Regions from separate parts of the Bradyrhizobium nivariense genome, predicted to be linked through region 1. Evidence: predicted binding sites of a transcription regulator. Region 1 holds the regulator's gene; each other region holds the start of a gene.
The links. The regulator HrcA, encoded in region 1, represses chaperone genes, less so after heat shock. The targets are predictions, from matches to a motif close to GTTAGCACTCNCNNNNNGNGAGTGCTAAC.
Positions count from the first base shown of each region.

Region 2: the regulator HrcA is predicted to act here: its motif matches at 1,955-1,983, upstream of QCM77_RS30485 (co-chaperone GroES).
Region 3: the regulator HrcA is predicted to act here: its motif matches at 1,284-1,312, upstream of QCM77_RS10810 (co-chaperone GroES).

Region 1 covers NZ_JARWCR020000006.1:159,407-162,680, reverse strand. Annotated here, with positions in the region: gene pncA (bifunctional nicotinamidase/pyrazinamidase) at 1-239, shown strand, start outside; gene grpE (nucleotide exchange factor GrpE) at 317-922, opposite strand; gene hrcA (heat-inducible transcriptional repressor HrcA) at 1,019-2,107, opposite strand; gene rph (ribonuclease PH) at 2,289-3,002, shown strand; gene rdgB (RdgB/HAM1 family non-canonical purine NTP pyrophosphatase) at 3,014-3,274, shown strand, end outside.
Region 2 covers NZ_JARWCR020000048.1:9,541-12,814, reverse strand. Annotated here, with positions in the region: gene QCM77_RS30505 (hypothetical protein) at 1-274, opposite strand, end outside; gene QCM77_RS30500 (hypothetical protein) at 267-833, shown strand; gene QCM77_RS30495 (aldo/keto reductase) at 881-1,513, shown strand; gene QCM77_RS30490 (usg protein) at 1,478-1,762, opposite strand; gene QCM77_RS30485 (co-chaperone GroES) at 2,018-2,335, shown strand; gene groL (chaperonin GroEL) at 2,478-3,274, shown strand, end outside.
Region 3 covers NZ_JARWCR020000010.1:27,102-30,375, reverse strand. Annotated here, with positions in the region: gene QCM77_RS10820 (ParB/RepB/Spo0J family partition protein) at 1-740, shown strand, start outside; gene QCM77_RS10815 (usg protein) at 801-1,085, opposite strand; gene QCM77_RS10810 (co-chaperone GroES) at 1,345-1,662, shown strand; gene groL (chaperonin GroEL) at 1,698-3,274, shown strand, end outside.

The sequences.
Region 1 (3,274 bases):
GCCTTGCCGGCTATCTGAAGGCGCGCAAGATCAAGCGCGTCTTCGTCGCGGGGCTGGCGACAGATTTTTGCGTGGCCTGGACCGCGCTCGACGCCCGCAAGGCGGGCTTCGAAGTCTATGTGGTGGAAGACGCCTGCCGCGGCATCGACAATCAGGGTTCGCTCGCAAAAGCTTGGGCCGATATGGCCAAGGCCGGCGTGAAGCGGATTCAGTCTGCGGATATCGCGGCGAGCGCGTAGGCGCGGCTAAAAACTGCAAGACCCTCATCCCGAGGAGCGCGCTTGTTCGCGCGCGTCCTCACCATGAGGATTGAGAGCTACACCGGCTCGTTGCTGTTGGCGGCGGGCGCGGCCTTCGCGCCGCCCTTGGCGACACCGACCAAAGCGGGACGCAGCACGCGTTCGCCGATGGTGTAGCCGGCCTGCATGACCTGCACAACGGTGCCCGGGGGCACCGACGCATCAGGCACCTCAAACATCGCCTGCTGGAAGTTCGGGTCGAACTTCTGGCCCGAGGGGTCGAATTTCTTCACGCCGTGTTTTTCCAGCGCGTTGAGCAGCGAGCGCTCGGTCAGCTCGACGCCCTCGATCAGCGAGGCCAGGCCGGGATCAGCCGCCGCACGAGCTTCGGCCGGAACGGCATCGAGCGCGCGCTGCAGGTTGTCGGCGATGTCGAGCACGTCGCGGGCAAAGCCGGTGATGCCGTAGAGGCGGGCGTCAGCGACCTCCTTGGTGGTCCGCTTGCGCAGGTTCTCCATCTCCGCCAGCGTCCGCAGCATGCGGTCGCGCGCCTCGGCGACTTCCTTCTGCAACACCTCGACCGAGCCCAGCTCCGGATCGTCGGGCATGATGTAGGGTTTTGACACCACGGGCTCGCCGGCCGCAGCAGTCGTGTCTTCGGGTTGCCGGTCTCGATCGGTCATCGGCTCTCTTTTCGCATTCGTCTCAGGGGGTTTCTGGCCCGGATATCGTGCTTCGGGCGCCGAAAAGCAAGCGCCCGTGATCGGGGGAAACGCCGGTCAGCCCCCCAGAAGCTGGCTGACGATGCGGGCCGCGTAATCCACGGTCGGGATCACGCGGGCATAATTCAGCCGCGTCGGCCCGATTACGCCCAAAACGCCGACGATATGGCCGGCGGCATCCCGATAGGGCGAGATGATGGTGGACGAGCCCGACAGCGAGAACAGCTTGTTCTCACTGCCGATGAAGATCCGCACGCCTTCCGCGGTCTCGGCCCGGCCGAGCAGGTCGATCACGCCGCGCTTGGTTTCGAGATCGTCGAACAGCAGGCGAACGCGCTCCAGATCGTCCAGCGCATGCAAATCTTCGAGCAAATTGGCGTGGCCGCGGACGATGAGCTGGCGGTCCTCGTTCTCGCCGCCGGACCAGTTGGCGATACCGGCGGAAATCACCTTTTGCGTGAGCTGATCGAGCTCGGCACGGGCCTCTCCGAGTGCGGTCTCGAGCTCGAGCCGCGCCTCGGCCAAGGTCCGGCCGCGGATTCGCGCATTGAGGAAATTGCCGGCCTCGGTGAGTGCCGAGGAGGGAACCCCGAGCGGCAGCACCAGCACGCGGTTTTCGACCTGGCCATCCTCGCCGACCAGGATCACCAGCGCCTTCTCCGGTTCCAGGCGGACGAATTCGATATGTTTCAGCCGCGCATTAGATTTTGGCGTCAGGACGACTGCGGCGGCCCGGGTCAGGCCGGACAAACGCGTTAGTGCCTCCTCCAGCGCAGCCTCGACTGATTGCGCCTGGCCGACGGAGGCGAGCTGACTCTGGATCGCCTGCCGCTCGGCCTCGGTGAGGTCGCCGATCTGCATCAGGGCATCGACGAAGAAGCGCAGGCCGAGTTCCGTTGGCAGCCGGCCGGCGGAGGTATGCGGGGCGTAGATCAGGCCGAGCTGTTCCAGGTCGGCCATGACGTTGCGGACCGAGGCCGGCGACAGCGGCATGGCGATCAGGCGCGAAATATTGCGCGAGCCCACCGGCTCCCCGGTCGCGAGATAGCTTTCGACAATTTGACGAAAGATGTCGCGGGAACGCTCGTTGAGCTGGGCGAGGCCCGCGCGCGGCGCGATCAGATGGATCGGATCGTGATGGGCCACTGACGGTAACTCCTCTCGGATCCACGTAATTTGTCTATCCCGGGCGCTTCTGACAAGCGTGGCGTTCGCGGATGGAAAAACGGGGGTGAATAAGGCCTTGATCTTCCCCCTTGCCGCCCACCCTCACCCCACCTACAAGCACCGCGAACAGCCCTTTTCCGAGAGTTTTGGAGGAATTCCCATGCGGCCAAGCCGCCGTGCGCCCGACGAATTGCGCCCCGTGACGCTGGAGCGCGGCGTGGTCAAATATGCGGAAGGCTCGTGCCTGGTGAAATTCGGCGACACCCATGTGCTGGTCACCGCCACGCTGGAAGACCGCCTGCCGCCATGGCTGAAGGGCCAGGGCCGCGGCTGGGTCACCGCCGAATACGGCATGCTGCCGCGCGCGACCTCGGAACGCACCCGCCGCGAGGCCTCCGCTGGAAAGCAGAGCGGCCGCACCGTCGAAATTCAGCGCCTGATCGGCCGCTCGCTTCGCACCATCATCAATCTCGAAGCGCTCGGTGAGCGCCAGATCACGGTCGATTGCGACGTGCTCCAGGCCGACGGCGGCACCCGCACGGCCTCGATCACGGGTGCCTGGGTCGCGCTCGCCGATTGCGTCAATTGGATGAAGGCGCGCAACATGATCAAGGCCAACGTGTTGCGCGACAACGTCGCCGCGATCTCCTGCGGCATCTACAACGGCACGCCCGTGCTCGACCTCGACTATGCCGAGGATTCCGAAGCCGACACCGACGCCAATTTCGTCATGACGGGCGATGGCCGCATCATCGAAGTCCAAGGCACCGCGGAACGCGAGCCGTTCACGGAAGCCGAGTTCCTGGCGCTGATGGCGCTGGCGCGCAAGGGCGTCGCGCGTCTCGTGGACTTGCAGAAACTGGCGGTAGCGTAGTCAATAGGCCGATGCATCGCCGAATCACCGGAAAGCTCGTCATCGCAACCCACAATCCCGGCAAGCTCGCCGAGATGAAGGAGCTGCTCGCGCCATACGGCATCGAGGCGGTGTCGGCCGGCGAGCTAGGCGTTCCCGAGCCGGAAGAAACCGGAAACGATTTCCGCAGCAATGCCGCGATCAAGGCGATCGCGGCAGCGCAGGTGACGAAGCTTCCGTCTTTCGCCGATGATTCCGGCATCGTGGTCGACGCGCTCGATGGCGCGCCCGGC
Region 2 (3,274 bases), on a different contig from region 1:
AAGTGCCCTCACTACCTTTCGCGACTTCGGATGCGCGGAATTTCTCTAAATGCTGGCTCACTACCTCAGGCGCGGGGCGATAAATTAGTTCATTTGGCAACGTGATGATCTTGCCGTGGTATTTGGCGTAAGGAGATGCCTCTAACTGCTTCGACGTGCGAACCGTCAACGCGCCGTCGACATACTGGAGGGACAAGAGATGCGCGTCACGGATCAAGGAAATTACTGGGGACATGCGTAAGTCGATCGATCGCAAGCGATCACGAATGATCAAGGATTTCTTCTCCGCTCGATTCGTGAGCTTCGCAAAGGAGCTTGATGTTAGGCTTGGGGATGACCGGTCCACTGCGATCTCGACCACGACGAACGCGCGAGGCAGTGAGGGGCCGCGTGGACTCGCCGCTTACAACTATGCGTTTTTGCATACAGCGAGAGAGTTTGGATCATCGGTATTCTGTCCGCTGGTGATTGACGCCCCTAACCAGCAGGGCCAAGACGCACAACATCTACCCGCGATCATCGCATTCTTGGTCAAGAGGAGACCATCCGGTGCCCAGCTCATCCTCGGCGTTGAGGAGGCAGTCGGTATCGAGGCTGATGACGCTCGTATTGTGAACATCGGCGAACGCAGGAACCAGCTTCTTAGCGCTGCGCAGTTCGAGACCGTCAGCAATCATCTCAGCGCCTACAGCGCGACGACCTGGATGAGAAGATTGAGCCAAGTCGGCGGCTCGCCGTCGCGGATGGTTGCTTGTGCACTAAGTGAACACTTTTTAAAATGGTCTACGGCCCAGTACCCGGTCACTTATACTCCTTGCCTCTTCCACACTTAGTTCGCGTGAACGCGCGTATCGGCAAGAATGCAAAAACGGAGACGCGGATGCGCGGGGCAATGAATGAGCGGCGGATCGGCCGCACCAATCTTTCCGTGAGCGAGCTCGGGTTCGGCGGGGCTCCATTGGGAAATATGTTCCGAACGTTGGACGACGCGAGCGCGCTTGCCGCCGTGGAGGCATCGGCCGCGTGCGGCATCCGCTACTTCGATACTGCGCCGATGTACGGGTTCGGATTGAGTGAGGTGCGCCTCGGTCAGGCTATCAAACCCATGGTCCGAGAAGAGATTGTCATCTCGTCCAAGGTTGGTCGCACCCTGACGCCGGTCGACCCTAGTCAGGTGACGCCGGGAATCTGGGATCAGCCCTTGCCCATGCGGGCCGATATCGATTTCAGCTACGATGCGGTGATGCGATCCTTCGAGTCCACGTTGAAGCGACTCGACACGCCGTTTGTAGATATGCTGGCAATTCATGATCCGGACGAGGCGGCGGTGAGCGCAGGTCTGGACCCATACAGTCGCTCGCACTTCAAAGCCGCTATGGATGGCGCCTATCCCGCGCTCTATGAGCTGCGCAGGCGAGGGCTACAGGTGCAAGATCCGCGCTCCTTCCTTCGCCCATCTTTCGGCCATGGACTCGCGTTAATGCAGCCGGAAGACTCCGTCTACGGCGCGTAGTTCGGCAGGCTTGATCAGTTTGGAGTGCGCGACGGTGACCGCAAACAGCGGGCCTTCGAGCTTTGCTTCCCAGAACGCGAGGAAATCCTTTAGCGCCGGGAAATTTGGAAACATGTCGTAGTCCTGCCAGACGTAAGTTTGCAGCAACCAGCGACGATCCGGACGGCGATAAACGATTTCCGCTGTTGTCAGTCCGCGGCCTACTACCTGCTTGCTGAAATCCCCGGAAACCGCATCTTTCTCGACCATGCAAACCTCCAGCCAACCAAGACAGTTGCATGATTCTCAATTCGCCAAAGACGAAAACGTTCAATAAGTCATAGTAATCAACGCGCTAGCAGCATGTTACTTGGCCTGCTAGCAATCGCCGCCAGCGTTCCTCCTCAAACATCGCGGGCCGAAGCCCTTGCGCCCCAGTGTCACAGGCTTATGTGTAGAGCGGCTAGCACTCGTTCATTGCGACTGCCAATCCAGAAATAATCACAAAAACTAAGGGAGGATCGCATGAAATTCCGTCCGCTCCACGACCGCGTCGTGGTCAAACGCATCGATGCCGAAGACAAAACCGCAGGCGGCATCATCATTCCGGACAGTGCCAAGGAAAAGCCCTCGCAGGGCGAAGTCGTCGCCGTCGGTCCGGGCGGCCGTGACGAATCGGGCAAGCTCATTCCGATCGATCTCAAGGTGGGTGATCGCGTGCTGTTCGGCAAATGGTCCGGCAACGAAGTCAAGCTCGATGGTCAGGAACTGCTGATCATGAAGGAAAGCGACATCATGGGCGTTCTCACTGATCTGCCCGCCGCCAAGAAGAAAGCCGCGTAAGCGCCAGCCAGTTTTCCTTTTCCTGAGGATTCGGCGCAGCCGGGTTCTCGAAGGATGAGGCCCGCAATTCAAATCTCATCCCTCAAGAGCCCGCCCAGTCCCGCGGTCTTTGGGATCTGACCAGTTGAAAACGGAGATCATTATGTCAGCCAAAGAAGTCAAATTCGGCGTCGATGCCCGCGACCGCATGCTGCGCGGCGTCGAAATTCTCAACAACGCGGTAAAGGTGACGCTCGGTCCGAAGGGCCGCAACGTCGTGCTCGACAAGTCGTTCGGCGCGCCCCGCATCACCAAGGATGGCGTCACCGTCGCCAAGGAAATCGAGCTTGAAGAAAAGTTCGAGAACATGGGCGCGCAGATGGTACGCGAAGTCGCCTCCAAGGCGGCCGACGCTGCCGGCGACGGCACCACCACCGCGACTGTACTCGCGGCTGCGATCGTTCGTGAAGGCGCCAAGTCGGTTGCCGCCGGCATGAACCCGATGGATCTCAAGCGCGGTATCGACATGGCGGTGGCCGCCGTGGTCGCCGACCTCGTCAAGAACTCCAAGAAGGTCACCTCGAACGACGAGATCGCCCAGGTCGGCACCATCTCGGCCAATGGTGACGCGGAGATCGGCAAGTTCCTGTCCGACGCCATGAAGAAGGTCGGCAACGAGGGCGTCATCACGGTTGAAGAAGCCAAATCGCTCGAGACCGAACTCGAGGTCGTCGAAGGCATGCAGTTCGACCGCGGCTACATCTCGCCCTACTTCGTCACCAACGCCGACAAGATGCGCGTTGAGATGGATGATGTCTATATTCTGATCTACGAGAAGAAGCTTTCCAGCCTGAACGAACTGCTTCCGCTCCTGGAAGCTATCGTGCAGACCGGCAAGCCGCTGATGATCGTCGCCGAAGACGTCGAAGGCGAGGCTCTCGCTACCCTGGTCGTCAATCG
Region 3 (3,274 bases), on a different contig from region 1:
TGGCGATCACGCCTTCGGTCGCTTTCCAATCGGTGCTGCACAAATTCTGCATGGACGTCTTCTCCCGCTACTCCTCCAACGGGACGGCGATGGAGGTCTCCGTGCGCAGCGCCGACTTCCCGGTGCAGGCGCAGGGGCTGAAGGACACGCCGGCGGCCAAGGCGATCGACGCGCGCCACAAGACCTGGGAGGAGCGCCTGCCGAAGGACAAGGCCGACCTTTGGGATTGGCTCACCGGCCTCACCGGCGACGAGCAGGCAACGCTCTTTGCGCACTGCGCCTCATTCGGCGTGAACGCGCTCTACGAGAAGGGCGACCGATACGGCGGCGGCGCCACGCCGCACACAGTCGAGCAGCGCATCGCCGACGCCGATCGTATTGCTAGCGCCGTCGATCTCGACATGGTGGAAGCCGGCTGGCGTCCCACCGTCGAGAACTATCTCGGCCGGGTCCCGAAGCGCCGCATCCTCGAGGCTGTGCGCGAAGGCGCCGGTGAGCGGGCGGCCCAGCTCATCGATCATCTGAAGAAGGGCGACATGGCCAAGGAGGCCGAACGCCTCCTGGCCGAGACCGGCTGGCTGCCCGAGCCACTGCGGATGGCCGACGTCGACCAGGCGGCAACCGCCGACGCCGTGGAGCCCGAGGGCGATTGCGAGACGCTGCCGGAATTCCTCGCCGGAGACGGCGAGGAAGCTCCGGCCGATGAAGCGGACGAGCCTCACATGATCGCGGCCGAATAACTCGACTACGCGGGGCGGCTTCGGCCGTCCCGCGTCTATTCACTGCCATTCACATTTGCGTCAATGCAATCGAATGACACCGTCGATGGCGTGCAATTCCGCTGGCTTGATTAGCTTTGAATGAGCCACGGAAACTGCGAACAGCGGACCATCGAGCGTTGTCTCCCAGAAAGTAAGGAAATCCTTCAGCGCCGGAAAGTCGGGAAACATATCGTAGTCCTGCCAAACGTATGTTTGTAGCAACCAGTGACGATCTGGACGTCTGTAAACTATTTCCGCCGTCGTCAGCCCGTAGCCTAGGACTTGCTTACGAAAGTCGTTTGAAACGTTACCTTTCGAGACCATCTCAACCTCCAGCCGCCTTAAAAGCGATGCAGGCTGTCAACTCCGCGAATCTCGAAACGTTCAATAGGTGACTATATTCAACGCGGTAGCAGCATCGGCCTTTGCCTGCTAGCGATGTCGGAACCCATTTCCGGCAGCCAACGGCTAACGTCTTTGGTCGGCGCCCTTGTATCTCACTCTTACAGGCTTATACAGGTGACTGGCACTCGCTACTTGCGACTGCCAATCCAAAATTAATATGCAAAACAAGGAGGATCGCATGAAATTCCGTCCGCTGCACGATCGCGTCCTGGTCAAGCGCATCGATGCCGAAGATAAAACCGCTGGCGGCATCATCATTCCGGACAGTGCCAAGGAAAAGCCCTCGCAGGGCGAAATCACCGCGGTTGGTCCGGGCGGCCGCGACGAAGCTGGCAAGCTGATCCCGATCGATCTCAAGGTCGGCGACCGTGTGTTGTTCGGCAAGTGGTCCGGCACCGAGGTCAAGCTCGATGGCGAGGACCTGCTGATCATGAAGGAGAGCGACATCATGGGCGTTCTCACCGACATGCCCGCCGCCAAGAAGAAGGCTGCTTGAGCGCCTAATCCGACAACATTTCAAGGAAATACATCATGGCTAGTAAAGAAGTTAAGTTCGGCGTTGAGGCGCGGGACAAGATGCTGCGCGGCGTCGACATTCTCAACAACGCGGTAAAGGTCACGCTCGGCCCCAAGGGCCGCAACGTCGTGCTCGACAAGTCGTTCGGCGCTCCCCGCATCACCAAGGACGGCGTCACCGTCGCCAAGGAAATCGAGCTTGAGGACAAGTTCGAGAACATGGGCGCGCAGATGGTGCGCGAAGTCGCTTCCAAGTCGGCCGATGCGGCCGGCGACGGCACCACCACCGCGACCGTGCTGGCCGCCGCCATCATTAGGGAAGGCGCGAAGTCGGTCGCCGCCGGCATGAACCCGATGGATCTGAAGCGCGGTATCGACCTGGCGGTGGAAGCCGTGGTCGCCGACCTCGTCAAGAACTCCAAGAAGGTCACCTCGAACGAGGAAATCGCCCAGGTCGGCACCATCTCCGCCAACGGCGATGCCGAAATCGGCAAGTTCCTCTCCGACGCCATGAAGAAGGTCGGCAACGAGGGCGTCATCACGGTTGAAGAAGCCAAGTCGCTCGAGACCGAACTTGAGGTCGTCGAAGGCATGCAGTTCGACCGCGGCTACATCTCGCCCTACTTCGTCACCAACGCCGACAAGATGCGCGTTGAAATGGACGACGCCTACGTCCTGATCAACGAAAAGAAGCTTTCTCAGTTAAATGAACTGCTTCCGCTATTGGAAGCCGTGGTGCAAAGCGGCAAGCCGCTCGTGATTATCGCAGAAGACGTCGAAGGCGAAGCTCTCGCCACCCTCGTCGTCAACCGTCTTCGTGGCGGTCTGAAGGTTGCCGCCGTCAAGGCGCCGGGCTTCGGCGATCGCCGCAAGGCCATGCTGCAGGACATCGCGGTTCTGACCGGTGGTCAGGCGATCTCGGAAGATCTCGGCATCAAGATGGAGAACGTCACCCTCGCCATGCTCGGTCGCGCCAAGAAGGTGATGATCGACAAGGAAAACACCACCATCGTCAGCGGCGCCGGCAAGAAGGCCGACATCGAAGCGCGCGTTCAGCAGATCAAGGCGCAGATCGATGAAACCACTTCGGACTACGACCGTGAGAAGCTGCAGGAGCGTCTGGCCAAGCTCGCAGGCGGCGTCGCGGTGATCCGCGTCGGCGGCGCGACTGAAACCGAAGTCAAGGAGCGTAAGGATCGCGTCGATGATGCTATGCATGCAACCCGCGCGGCGGTTGAAGAAGGCATCGTGCCGGGCGGCGGCGTCGCTCTGCTGCGCGCCTCCCAGCATCTGAAGGGGCTGCGCACAAAGAACGACGACCAGAAGACCGGCGTCGAGATCGTGCGGAAGGCGCTGTCCTGGCCGGCGCGCCAGATCGCGATCAACGCAGGCGAGGACGGTTCCGTCATCGTTGGCAAGATACTTGAGAAGGACCAATACTCCTACGGCTTCGACTCGCAGACTGGCGAATACGTCAACTTGATCACCAAGGGCATCATCGACCCGACCAAGGTTGTTCGCGTAGCGATCCAGAACGCGGCCTCAGTGGCAGCGCTGCTGATTACCACCGAGGCCATGGTGGCCGAAGTGCC